Regions from separate parts of the Shewanella sp. HL-SH2 genome, predicted to be linked through region 2. Evidence: riboswitches for the same ligand, from Rfam matches in the RefSeq annotation. Region 2 holds a riboswitch; the other holds the start of a gene.
The links. Region 2 has a riboswitch for lysine ahead of ACRWP9_RS09140 (Na+/H+ antiporter NhaC family protein). Riboswitches for the same ligand answer to the same signal wherever they lie in the genome.

Region 1 (6,756 bases), 920 kb from region 2:
CTGTGAGTGCATCTAAATCGAGCACATTGCCACGTCCTAAATTGCAAATGATGGCTTCTGGTTTTAGTAAGCTTAAGTTTTGCTGGTTGAGAATATTATCGGTGTCGGGGGTATTAGGTAAAATACTGGCCACTACATCGGCTTGACTGAGGTGTTGAGCTAAGTTATCAATACTATCGACCCGATCAAATCCATAGGTTGCAGTACCTAATCGATTTATCCCTGTTACTGTCATCCCAAAATGCTTCGCTGTTGCTGCAATATGTTGTGCTATTGAGCCTGTGCCAAGTAGCAGTATATTTTGACCCTGCAGCGTTCTATAACCTCCTGGTAACCAATTTTTTTGCTGCTGTTGCTGTTTATACTTAAGGTGCTCACGCTGGTGAGCAAGTAAATAACCAAATAGATACTCACTCATTAATGGGCCAAAAATACCTTTAATATTAGTCAGTAGATAATCACGTCTCAGTGTTGGCATGACGAGTTTATCTACGCCAGCGAAGGTTGATTGCAGCCAACGTAAATTTTTAGCCTGACTAATTAATGGTGCAGCAAGAGCGGGTTCGGCAAACCAAATATCGGCTTCAATAATACTGTCTGACTCGTTATTTAAGATGACTAAATTGGGTAAGTTAGATTGGGTTATTAACTCTCGATAAATTTCATTTTTACGCGTCAGTAACAGTAACTTATTGGCCATGATGGATTAATCCATTTAATGTTCGTTAACGGTAGATAGCAGTATATTAGGCATGGGGCATAACGGAATCAAATTATATAAACTTTAAATCATCAGAATAGGAGGATAAATCAACCCGTTTAATTCATACCATAAAAATAACCTCAGACATAAAAAAACCGAGTATAGGCTCGGTTTTATTTTATCGTACCCATATGTGATGGTCGATAATTAATCTTCTAAGTGACCACAAAAACGATAGCCTTCACCGTGGATGGTCGCGATGATTTCAGGCGTATCAGCTAAGCTTTCAAAGTGCTTACGAATACGACGAATGGTGACATCAACAGTACGATCATGTGGCTTAAGCTCACGGCCAGTCATTTTCATTAGTAGATCTGCACGGGTTAGTATTTTGCCCGGGTTTTCTACAAAGTGAAGCATGGCACGGAATTCACTGCGTGGTAACTTGTAAGATTCACCCTGTGGATTTACTAATGAGCGGCTATTAATCTCTAAGCTCCAGTCATTGAAACGGTAGTATTCAACAGACCCTTTCTCTTCGCTCTCAGTGACGGCACTGTTTACACGAGTTAATAAGTTACGCGCACGAATGGTTAATTCGCGTGGGTTAAATGGCTTAGTGATGTAATCATCAGCACCAATTTCTAGTCCTAAAATTTTATCAACTTCGTTATCACGACCGGTTAGGAAAATTAAGCCGATATTGTTGATTTCACGAAGTTCGCGCGCTAATAACAAACCATTTTTACCTGGTAGGTTGATGTCCATCACCACGAGGTTAATTTTATTTTCAAGCATGGCTTTGTGCATTTCAGCGCCATCATTAGCTTCAGTAACAACATAACCTTCAGCTTCAAATATGCTACGTAGGGTATTACGGGTTACAGCTTCGTCTTCAACAATTAAAATATGTGGATTTTGCATAATAAAATTACCTAAAAATTAATAAAATTTGTTATCTAGCATTGGGCTAGTGTTTACGTACGCTTAACTGCATACGTTAGAAATTCTGGATTATTGGTGTTTAACATTGTCTGCCTTGAATTTAAACACTCTCTTATTCTCTAATGTTTTTAATTGCTATTTTAAGCAATAGCTTAGAGTGAGTTTTACTAAGACTTAAAAAACCTTTCATCATGGCAACAATACGTACCGCTGTAGACTGTGAACCTAAAGATAGTTAAAAGTTCCTATTTAGACATAACTAAAATGAAATTTTTAAACAGACACCTAACAATATGACAGTAATTTTACGGCGGTAAAGTCTTAGCTTAATAGTATTAATCGTAAAAATTTGCCTTAAAAGCTGCTTTTTGTGACGATCAATCAGTAACTGGTGGCTATTGTACCCTTTATCTGCATTTGTTAACAAATAAAATGTTAAAAAAAATAATTTATTGAGTATAAAAAATGAGTGTGATTATGTTTAGTTAATTGATTTAAAACGGTTAAGTGTATATTTTTTTGCTGTGAAATTTACATTTCTTTCGCTATTAAATTCTTTCTGCTACACTCTTTTGGGCTTATTTAGTGGGATTTATTATGCAAAATGTTATCGATACTGTGTGGCAGGACTATCAAAAAACGTATTTTTTGCTAACCCAGTCATTATCACCTGATTTTTCGTTCGCTATTATTACTGCTTATAACCCATTAGGGTGCTTACTAACCCCAAGTCAAAACCGCCTGCTAGATCGTGAACTGCAACTAAAAATCCTTCAATATCAAAGCCCTTACCGTTGCTTAATGGGGGTAGCACCTGATTTGTCACATGTTGAAAAAAGTTGGGCTGTATTTATTGATAAAAATCAAGCTGTTGAGTTAGGTCGAGAGTTTAAGCAACATGCAATTTACTATGTTAATCAAGGCTTATTATCGCTTGTAGCCTGCTTTGATCAGCACAAAAGTGAGGTGCAAATGGGGGCCTTTAATCAACGTTTACGTTTAGTCAGTGATTTCCCTGAATGTTGTTAAATCGCTTTATTTTCATTTGTTAATTTTTAATTGGGACAATAAATTTAACAAATGAGTGTGATGAGCTAATACCAACGACTGATTTTATATTAAAGCTCTGTTTACCTCACTATTTGCATTCTGCATTTACAATGTCATCTTTATCCTGACCATAATTTACCCCAAACCACATCTAATCGCTTTTTTACTGCCAAATCCTCATTGTACGTTACTGCAAATAATGCATTTGTTTATTTTTACTCAACTTGCAATCTTGCGCATTGACTTAACCCTAGGTTTATTGTTATTTTGCTGGTCCCTCCTTAGGGAGGCACAGAAGAGGAGCGTTAACTAGGTAGTAAGCTTGAGGAAGACCAATTCCCATGACAGCTTACGAGGGAGATTAACGCCGAGATACAATAAGATTTGGTTAACTTATTTATCGGTCGATTAGGTTGAATCCTAGCGATTGTCACCTGTTATTTGGTGGAGAGCTTCTGGTGGTGATTGCTGTTTCCCTTCTTTAAGGGTGCGTTATCTTTGCACCAGGCTCTTCGAACGAAGTTTAGTTCGGAGTGTATTATATGTCGTTAAATCAATTAGTTGTGGCCAAGTTTGGCGGAACCTCTGTTGCTGATTTCTCAGCGATGAGCCGTTGTGCTGATATCGTTTTATCCAATCCTAATACCCGTTTAGTGGTGGTCAGTGCATCTAGCGGTGTAACCAACTTATTAGTTGAACTTACCAGTGCTAATGTCAACGACGAACGTCGTCTAAGCTTGCTTAAACAAGTTGCCCAAATTCAATATCGTATTATTGATGAATTGAGCCAGCCACAGGACATAGCTGCGCAAATTGATAAGCTTTTAAGCCGTATGTCTGTGTTAAGTGAATCATTAATTCTTGATCGCAGTAAAGCAGCGATGGATGAGCTGCTGTCTATGGGAGAGCATTGTTCGTCGGTATTGTTCTCAGCTGTTATCCGTGAAAAAGGCACATCTTCCCAGGCTTTTGATGTACGCCAAGTGCTGCGAACCGATAGTCATTTTGGTCGTGCCGAACCTCAAATTGAACAAATTGCTCATTTATCGGGTGATTTTTTACAACCACTATTAAGCACCAGTATTATTGTTACTCAGGGATTTATTGGGGCCGATGAGCAGGGGCGCACTACAACATTAGGTCGTGGTGGCAGTGATTATTCAGCCGCTTTATTAGCTGAAGCTTTATCTGCCCATGCGGTTGAAATTTGGACCGATGTTGCTGGCATTTACACCACAGACCCACGTTTAGCCCCAAATGCCCGCCCGATTGCTGAAATCAGTTTTAATGAAGCCGCTGAAATGGCCACTTTTGGTGCAAAAGTATTGCATCCAGCAACGATACTTCCAGCTGTTCGCCAGAAAATTCAGGTGTTTGTCGGTTCAAGTAAAGACCCTGAAGCGGGTGGAACCTGGATCCGCCATCAAGTAGAAGATACGCCAGTTTACCGCGCGGTGGCATTACGCCGTGACCAAACCTTATTAAATCTGCATAGCTTACAAATGCTTCACGCCCAGGGGTTTTTAGCTGAAACCTTTGCTACATTAGCGCGCCATAAAATTTCTGTAGATTTGATCACCACCTCAGAGGTGAACGTGGCGCTAACATTAGATAAAACAGGCTCAGACTCAAGCGGTCAGGGCTTATTAAGTGAATCGTTATTGCAAGAGTTATCACAACATTGTCGGGTAAGAGTGGAAGATAACTTAGCCTTAGTGGCGATTATTGGTAACAGAATTGCTTCTACAGCCGGTATTTGTAGCCGAGTATTTCAAGTATTAGAAAAATACAATGTCCGTATGATATGCCAGGGTGCTAGCCCGCATAACTTATGTGTATTAATTGATGAAACTCAAGCGGCAGACGTTGTTAAAGCATTACATCAAAATCTTTTCGAGTAACCTATGACAAAGCAAATGATGACTAAAGCATTGCGTACATCACTGAATGTAGGTGAACTCGCTGCAGGGCAATCCCTTGATGTGCCTTTATTTACTTTTAAAGGCACCGACAGCAACGCACCGACCGTATACGTTCAAGCCAACGTGCACGGTGCTGAAGTACAAGGTAATGCGGTAATTTATCAACTAATGACCTTGTTAGAAGAGCTTGAGGTTTTAGGGGATATTGTGCTTGCCCCTTTAGCCAACCCGCTTGGTATTAATCAAAAAAGTGGTGAGTTTACCCTAGGCCGATTTGACCCAATAACCGGTGTTAATTGGAACCGTGAGTACTTAGATCATAAAATCGACATAGCTGCCTGGTATGAACAGCATCAAGATTTACCTAATGATGAGCTGATTAAATCGTTTAAGGCAACACTAATAGAGGCTTGTTACACCAAGCTACAACAGCCTTGGGGCATCACTACAGGTCATAGATTAGCGGTGAGTTTGCAGTCATTTGCTCATCAAGCCGATATCGTGCTTGATTTACATACAGGGCCAAAATCTTGTAAGCATCTGTATTGTCCTGAATATGATCTCAACTCAGCTAAGTTTTTCTCTATTCCCTACAGTTTGATCATTCCGAATAGTTTTGGCGGCGCCATGGATGAGGCTGCATTTTGTCCCTGGTGGCAACTAACCGATTATGCCGCGAGTAAAGGCCGTCATTTTGATGTGCCAGTGGCAGCGTTTACCCTTGAGCTTGCTAGCCAAGAGCGGATTGATATGGCAGATGCTTTAATCGATGCCAATGGTATTTTGGCTTATTTAAGCCATCGAGGAGTGATTAAACAAGCTATTGAACCTGCAAAACTGCCGCGTTATGGCTGTTACCTAAAAGATTATAAAAAATTTCATGCACCGCAATCTGGCATGGTTGAGTATTGCGCAACAGTAGGTCAACCTTTGGTTGCGGGGCAAACCTTAGTCAATATGCTGAGGTTGGATTTATACGGTTCAGACAAAGCGGTTACACCGCTGAGTTTAGATAAAGACTGCGTGCCTATTTTGCACTTTGCTTCGGCGTCTGTGCATCAAGGGACTGAGTTGTATAAAGTGATGACTAATGTATTCGAGCTTTAAGTTTGGTTTTGTTTTGCGGCCTAAACGGCTGAGGTAAGTCGTGGTATTTGATTTGATTCTATAAAAAGAGAGAAGCAACATCGCAGGATTCCATCCTGCACCGTTCAAAAGGAAATCAACAGCAATCCCCTCTTGGATCACCCAGCGCCCCAAACGAAAAATGCTGAAAAGCGCATATTCTCAATGGGGACCGATCCAGCTTTGAACCGCGTTTTTAGTCTGCTTCGGCCATTATCAAAAATCTCTATCGCTTCCGATTGGCTATCCTTGGCCAAACGAAAGCTAGCGTGGCATCAATGCCAAGCTCACGGGTTCTCGGAGTAAAGAGTCTCGATGTCCTCAATTCAAATGAATCATTCAAAGATTCACTAAATTTATCTTCATATTTTGCTTTTGGTAGTCGTTGCGAGTGAAGCTAAATCGAAGAGATGAAATTTCAGGTGCAGATGAGCCAGCGAGTATCCAAAACAGGGATGTTTTGGTTAAGCCCACAGGGACGCTGATTTTAAAATCAAGAACTGGCGTCTCGCTGGATTATCTGCACTAAGGCCTGCGGCAGGCAATTAGTAAACATGAGACATTAGTCTGAATTAACCGACTAAGTAATACCCCAATTAACTCTTAAGTATCTCTAGTGGCATCCGCAACATATCATCACCTGTAGCCGCAATAACCCAAATAATGCCGATTAGCGCGCTAACGGTTAGCAAATACCAAATAGCTGAAAAGATCTGTCCATAACTGTCTAGCGGTAACAAATGGCTTTGATGACGACCGCGCCATTCAAAAACAATCTCTAAACTACCAATTAATAATAAAAAACCTAACAAGGCTAAGCCTAAGCTGTAACTGATAAAGACCCCAATAGCGGCTCCGGCAACACAGGCGATTAACCCTGTGACGCTATTCATCGAAAAGCTGATACTTTTTAAAATATGGCCACCATCTAATGGCAGAATAGGCAATAGATTAAACAGGTTGAGTAACGCGTTAAAGGCGGCTAAGCCGGCAAAAAAAACATTGCCCGTG
Region 2 (6,756 bases):
AATGGCTTGTCCAATACACAAACTGCGACTAACACAGGCTTTATCCTGTTCTTCAATGATCAAGCATTGTTTGATAATAATGCCATTGGCACCCATATCTGCAGCTTTTTTACGGGCTTCAGTTCTCGCATCTTGAATCGATGCAGGTGCATCGTTTGATTGCTCCTGACAAACCTCACCCTCAGCTAAACCAATAATGGCATAATTGCCTTTTGGTAGGTTGTTTTCTTCATAAACAGTGACATCACCCACTTTAAAGTATTCATTAATCGCTTTGGGATCAAGATTACTGTTAAAGGCATAGTCACCTGCACAAGCTGTTAATAATAAAGAAAAAGATGAAAGGGTTAACACTTTAAGGATAGGCGAAAACATAGATGTGCTCACTTAATTCAATTTAATTATAGTTTACTCTCTCTTTATTAGAGGTAAAGGCAAACTTTAATTTGTTTAAAAAAAACGCCTACCGAAGTAAGCGTTTATTATTAATGCTTGAACTATTATTCCATGCCAGGAATTAAAAAGGCACTCATGGATTTACCAGCATCAACTTCTTTTTTAAATACCGTTGGCATACGGCCTTGGCCAGTCCATTGAATTAACTCACCGTCTAAGGTGATTTGATATTTTGCTGGACGAGGAGCGCGTTTTTTAGGTGCTGATTTGCTTGCTGTGACTTCGCCAAGATCTTCAATCGATAAACCACTGTTTTCGATTTGAGCTAAAATACCAGCAATAAGAGCATTTCTTTTAGCATTTGCCGCTTCATCTGCTTTGGCTTCTTCTTCACGTTCAACGATAATTTTATCAAGTTTAGCAGCAAGATCGGTAAGATCTTCAATACTGAGTTCTTTTACAGCAGCTTTAAAACGACGACCATGGGTTAAAATATCTAAAAAATCACTCATAATATTAAACGTCCTAATGAATTGGAATTTACATAGTTTTTATTTGTTAGTTCTGACGTTGAATGAATAAATGCCGCATATTATGGCCATTAATCTTGATTGATACATGTCAGTACTAAAAGCATAATCAAAAATATCTCATTCCTTAGAAATAATTCCTTCGAGGTTAACTTTTAACATCAAGCTTTATTTTTGAGCAATACATTCAAATAAGTTAATAACAAATTAATAAAATAGTATTTATCAATAACCGTAATAATAGAAAGATATTGAGCCTTGATCAATTTAATTTATCAAAAATAAGCTTATTTTATTAATTAGCCTAAAAAGGCTGTTAAAAACGACATGAAGGGTACATATAAGTGAAAAATGTTACTTTAGCTTGCCAATTTGTATGCTATATTTTTTCAAACAAGCGTTTAACTTAGGTTGACGTTAACGTTAACAGGTCGTAAAGTTGAGCTATCTTGCATTGGCATTGGCCAATGTGTTGTCTATAGACAAGGTGTAGGAAGGAAACCCTATGAAAATATTGGTGCCTGTAAAGCGCGTCGTTGATGCCAATGTAAAGGTCAGAGTAAAAGCTGATAATTCAAATGTTGATACCGCCAATCTAAAAATGGCATTAAACCCATTTTGTGAAATTGCAGTTGAAGAAGCGGTTCGCCTCAAAGAAGCTGGAATTGCGACTGAAGTTGTTGTTGTTAGCGTTGGTCCGAAAACGGTGCAAGAACAATTAAGAACGGCAATGGCTTTAGGTGCAGATCGCGCCGTCCATGTTGAAACCGAAGAAGAGTTAGTATCACTCTCAATTGCTAAGTTACTGCATGCCGTTCAGCTAAAAGAACAGGCTCAACTGGTGATATTTGGTAAGCAATCTATTGATGGTGACAACAATCAAACAGGCCAAATGTTGGCAGCACTTGCTGACATGCCACAAGCCACTTTTGCATCAGAAGTTAAAATTGATGGTGAGACTATTGTGGTAACCCGTGAAGTTGATGGCGGTTTACAAACGTTGAAAATGCCATTACCAGCGGTTGTGACAGTTGATTTGCGTTTAAATGAACCTCGTTATGCTTCATTACCAAATATTATGAAAGCTAAGCGTAAGCCTCTGGAAATATTATCTATCTCCGACTTAGGTGTAACGTTGAAAGCACATCAAACCGTATTGAAAGTTACGCCTCCAGCAGAACGTAAAGCTGGCATCATGGTGTCTTCTGTTGAAGAACTTGTCGAAAAATTAAAAAACGAAGCGAAGGTGATCTAATATGACCATTTTAGTTTTAGCTGAACACGATAATGTGCATTTAAAAGCCGACACAGCCAAAGTGGTTGCAGCGGCTACTGCAATTGGTGGTGATATTCACATTTTAGTGGCGGGAGCTCAATGTAGTGAAGCGGCCAAAATGGCGCAAACATTAGCTGGCGTTAATAAAGTCATAGTGGCTGACTCAGCTGTATATGCTAACCAATTAGCCGAAAACTTAGCTAAGTTAATTTTGAGTTTGTCTGCAGACTATTCACATATTTTATCCGCAGCCTCAAGCGTAGGTAAAGACACGTTACCGCGTGTTGCTGCCTTATTAGATGTGGCGCAAATATCTGAAGTGATTGACGTAGAAAGCGCAGATACATTTATACGTCCAATATATGCAGGTAATGCATTAGCGACAGTCAAAAGCTTAGATGATAAAAAAGTCATGACAGTACGTTCAAGTGCATTTGATGCGGTTGCTTCAACTGGCAGTGCTGAATTAGCCAATATTGACGAAGTGATTAATGCGCGTACTGAGTTTGTATCACAAAGCTTAACTGAGTCAGTTCGTCCTGAATTAGGTAATGCTGGTATTATTGTCTCTGGTGGTCGTGGAATGGGTAGCGGTGAAAACTTTGCTATTCTAGAGCAACTAGCGGACAAGTTAGGTGCCGCAGTTGGGGCTTCGCGCGCCGCAGTTGATGCGGGTTTTGTCCCTAACGATTTACAGGTCGGTCAAACAGGTAAAATTGTTGCTCCTGATTTGTATATTGCAGTCGGTATTTCTGGCGCAATTCAGCACCTTGCGGGTATGAAAGATTCTAAAGTAATTGTCGCGATTAACAAAGATCCTGAAGCACCAATTTTTCAAGTAGCTGATTATGGACTAGAAGCTGATTTATTTGTGGCTATTCCGGCACTGAATAATTTGTTGTAAATGTGATTTGTGTCACAATATTCGGCCGTAGGGTGGTAACCTTACGGCCGCTATGTTTTTATGTGCTCGCATTTTTACCCTTTAAGTAGAGGTGCATTAAATAATAGTAAAGGTAAGTAGGGTGATGCCTGTGATTTACCTTGAAAGGATTTAATGCCGAAGTTGCTATTGATATCGGTCAATACAGCTGGTGTTGTCGCCAAATAGGTGCAGCACTGCCATAGTATTTTTTGTCGGGATGACAAAGATAAATTACTATGGAGCGCTACTGATAGGACAGGTGTCTCTAAGGTATAACATTACCTTACACCGGTTCAGTCGCCTCCATTCATACATACTCGATGAATAAATAATGAACGTACTTAGTCATGCCGATTCGGCACTATCTTTACTTCCACCTCTTGTTGCCATTGTTCTGGCTATTATCACCCGTAAAGTATTACTGTCCCTTGGGGTGGGTATTGTGGTCGGCGCATTATTACTTACTCAGTTCTCTTTAGGGGATAGTAGTCTATTTTTGCTCAACACAGTCCAAGGGCTGGTTTGGAGTGATGGCGCGCTAAATAGCTGGAATTTACAAATCTTAGGTTTCTTAGTCATGCTAGGCATGATAACCGCTTTAATAACCGTTAGTGGCGCAGCCAGGGCGTTCGCTGATTGGGCTAAAGGGCATATTCGCAGTAAACGTGATGCCAAGTTAATGACCATCTTTTTAGGCTGCGTGGTGTTTATCGATGATTATTTTAACAGTTTAGTGGTAGGCTCAATTTCAAAACCCATTACCGACAGATACCATATCTCGCGGGCTAAATTAGCTTATTTATTAGATTCTACAGCCGCACCTATTTGTGTTATTTCACCAATCTCAAGCTGGGGGGCCTACATTATCGCCTTGATTGGTGGCATTTTAACCGCGCATGGATTTACTGAATCAGGTCATTTGAGTGTGTTTGTCCAAATGATCCCGATGAATTTTTATGCCATATTCGCGTTACTATTATTATTATGTGTTGCCTTGTTCGGTCTTGATGTCGGCCCTATGCGCCAACATGAATTAAATGCCAAAAAAGGTGAGCTTTATGATGAATCTAAAGGCCTTCCCCCTGGTGCAAACGCTGACCTGCCTGAAGCTGATACGGGGAAAGTAATAGGTTTATTTTTACCCATTTTGACATTAATCGTTGCCACAGTTTACTTTATGATAACTAGCGGTGCAGATGTGCTTGCAGCCGATGGCAAAGCCTTTACTATTTTAGGTGCTTTTGAAAATACTCAAGTGAGCCAATCATTATTTTATGGCTCAGTCATTGGTTTTAGTATTACGTTAATTTTAGTTTTTATTCAAAAGTTAGAAATAGATTTAATTGTCAAAGGCGTGGTTGCTGGTGCGCGTTCAATGTTACCCGCTATCTATATTTTAATGTTTGCTTGGTCTATTGCTGGAGTTATTGGTCAGCTAGAAACCGGTAAATATATGGCAAGTTTAGTCACAGGTTCAATTCCTTTTGAGCTATTACCTGTGGTGTTATTTATTCTTGCAGGTATTACCGCTTTTTCAACCGGCACAAGCTGGGGCACTTTCGGCATTATGTTGCCAATTGCTGCCGATATGGCAATGGGAAGCGACTCAAGCATGATGTTACCTATGTTATCAGCAGTGCTTGCTGGTGCTGTTTTTGGTGATCATTGTTCACCTATATCCGACACCACTATTTTGTCATCGACAGGGGCCAGTTGTCATCATATAGACCATGTGATTACTCAGTTACCTTATGCCTTAATTGTGGCGTTTATCAGTATTATTGGCTATACAGTGCTTGGCTTTACTGGCTCATTAATCAGTGGGTTATTAGCTTGTAGTCTTGTGTTTGTGATCAGCGTGTTAGCGTTAGCTTTTTATGCACGTCGCTAGCCGTTACTCATAAATGAATAATAATGCCGCTCAATGAAGATTAAGCGGCATTATTATTTGTGGTTAATGGTCATATCAAAGTAGAATTTAGTAAAGCAACAATATTGGACATTATTTTGGCGCAACTGTATTTTTATTATTCGTCGATGAACGCGGGTAAATCGACCTCATTATTACAATCTTCTTATAATTATCGCGAGCGCGGCATGCACACGTTAGTTATGACAGCATCAATTGACGATCGCTATGGCGTTGGTATTGTTGCATCACGAATTGGTATACAAACTGATGCGCAAGTGTTCGCCAGTGGCGATGATTTGAGTGATATTATTGGTCAATCACATCAACAGAAACATATCCATTGTGTTCTTGTCGATGAGAGCCAATTTTTGTCAAAAGCACAGGTTAAGCAGCTGACTCATGTGGTGGATAATTTAAATATCCCTGTATTGTGTTATGGGCTGCGAAGTGACTTCCAAGGCGAGCTATTTACTGGTAGCCAATATTTATTAGCTTGGGCTGACAAATTAGTTGAGCTAAAGACGATTTGCCATTGTGGTCGCAAAGCTAATATGGTGGTACGTTTAGATGGTGATGGCAAACCAATGAAAGAAGGTGAGCAAGTGGCGATAGGCGGCAATGAAACCTATGAATCGGTTTGCCGTAAGCACTTTAGAGAGTTTTTATGGGATTAACCCAGCTAAGCTAGTATGATAAAAATGTCACTTTAAAAATCTAATATTAAAGTGACATTTTGATTAGCAGTTACACAAAATTAGTTACAGTCTCTACTAATTACCACAATATCATTTCACTTATCTCTTTGAGCATTCAATTCTATCTCTAAGTATTAAATATCTAGCGCACTTAATGTCGTCTTTAACACTTAAATGCTTTAGTTCTCAAAAACTATAACTTAAATCGTTCAACAGATGCGGTTAATGAATGGGCTAATTGATTTAATTCCTGGCTTCGCTTCGCCATTGCTGAGGACTCTTCTGCATTATCTTCCGCAGACTCTGCTGTTTCAGCCATAGTATGTTCAATTTGCTCACTAAAACTGACCTGTTCATGTGCCGCTTGATTAATACTTTGACTCATTTTATCTATGGTTAACAGCGCCGACTCAATATGTTCGATGGCATCATGAAGTGCCTGGCTTTGTTCAACACATTGGTTAGCCTGGTTTTGTCCTTGGGTAATCGCTTTCACCGCATTTGTGGTTTCTTGCTGCAGAGCATCTATCATGGTTTGAATTTCAGCGGTAGATGATTGAGTTCTTGAGGCAAGGGATCTTACTTCATCGGCGACTACGGCAAAGCCTCTGCCGTGTTCTCCCGCTCGTGCCGCTTCAATTGCCGCATTTAAGGCCAATAGATTAGTTTGGTCTGCAATAGCGCTGATAGTAACTAATATTCCACCAATGTTATCGCTGTTTTTACTTAGGCTATTCATGATGTTAACCGAGTCAATTAACCCAGTTGATAATCGTTCAATTCGATCACGGTTATCATCAGCAATACCTTTGATATGCTTGCCTTGTTCCGACGCTAGGCTTATCTGGCTAGCCGACTCATTAGTCTGTTTATTCACTAAATTCGAACTTTGATGAATGTGTTCTGCGAGTTGTTTCGCTTGATTGATTTGATGAATTTGACTAATGGCTGCATTAGCAATTTTCTGACCCTGATTTTGTGAGTTAATTGCCGATTCATCTAATAGATGTGCATCGCGGCTA

Region 1: linked by a shared signal. The riboswitch ahead of lysC (lysine-sensitive aspartokinase 3) and the one ahead of ACRWP9_RS09140 (Na+/H+ antiporter NhaC family protein) in region 2 are both predicted to bind lysine.

Annotation. Positions count from the first base shown of each region.
Region 1 is NZ_CP195035.1:1,164,674-1,171,429, forward strand. It holds gene ACRWP9_RS05120 (D-2-hydroxyacid dehydrogenase) at 1-700, opposite strand, end outside; gene arcA (two-component system response regulator ArcA) at 911-1,627, opposite strand; gene ACRWP9_RS05130 (DUF3293 domain-containing protein) at 2,246-2,677, shown strand; lysine riboswitch at 2,986-3,161, shown strand; gene lysC (lysine-sensitive aspartokinase 3) at 3,241-4,599, shown strand; gene ACRWP9_RS05140 (succinylglutamate desuccinylase/aspartoacylase family protein) at 4,603-5,727, shown strand; gene ACRWP9_RS05145 (site-2 protease family protein) at 6,342-6,756, opposite strand, start outside.
Region 2 is NZ_CP195035.1:2,084,821-2,091,576, forward strand. It holds gene rcsF (Rcs stress response system protein RcsF) at 1-375, opposite strand, end outside; gene ACRWP9_RS09125 (H-NS family histone-like protein) at 501-908, opposite strand; gene ACRWP9_RS09130 (electron transfer flavoprotein subunit beta/FixA family protein) at 1,432-2,181, shown strand; gene ACRWP9_RS09135 (electron transfer flavoprotein subunit alpha/FixB family protein) at 2,183-3,106, shown strand; lysine riboswitch at 3,185-3,382, shown strand; gene ACRWP9_RS09140 (Na+/H+ antiporter NhaC family protein) at 3,459-5,018, shown strand; gene ACRWP9_RS09145 (thymidine kinase) at 5,135-5,713, shown strand; gene ACRWP9_RS09150 (methyl-accepting chemotaxis protein) at 5,928-6,756, opposite strand, start outside.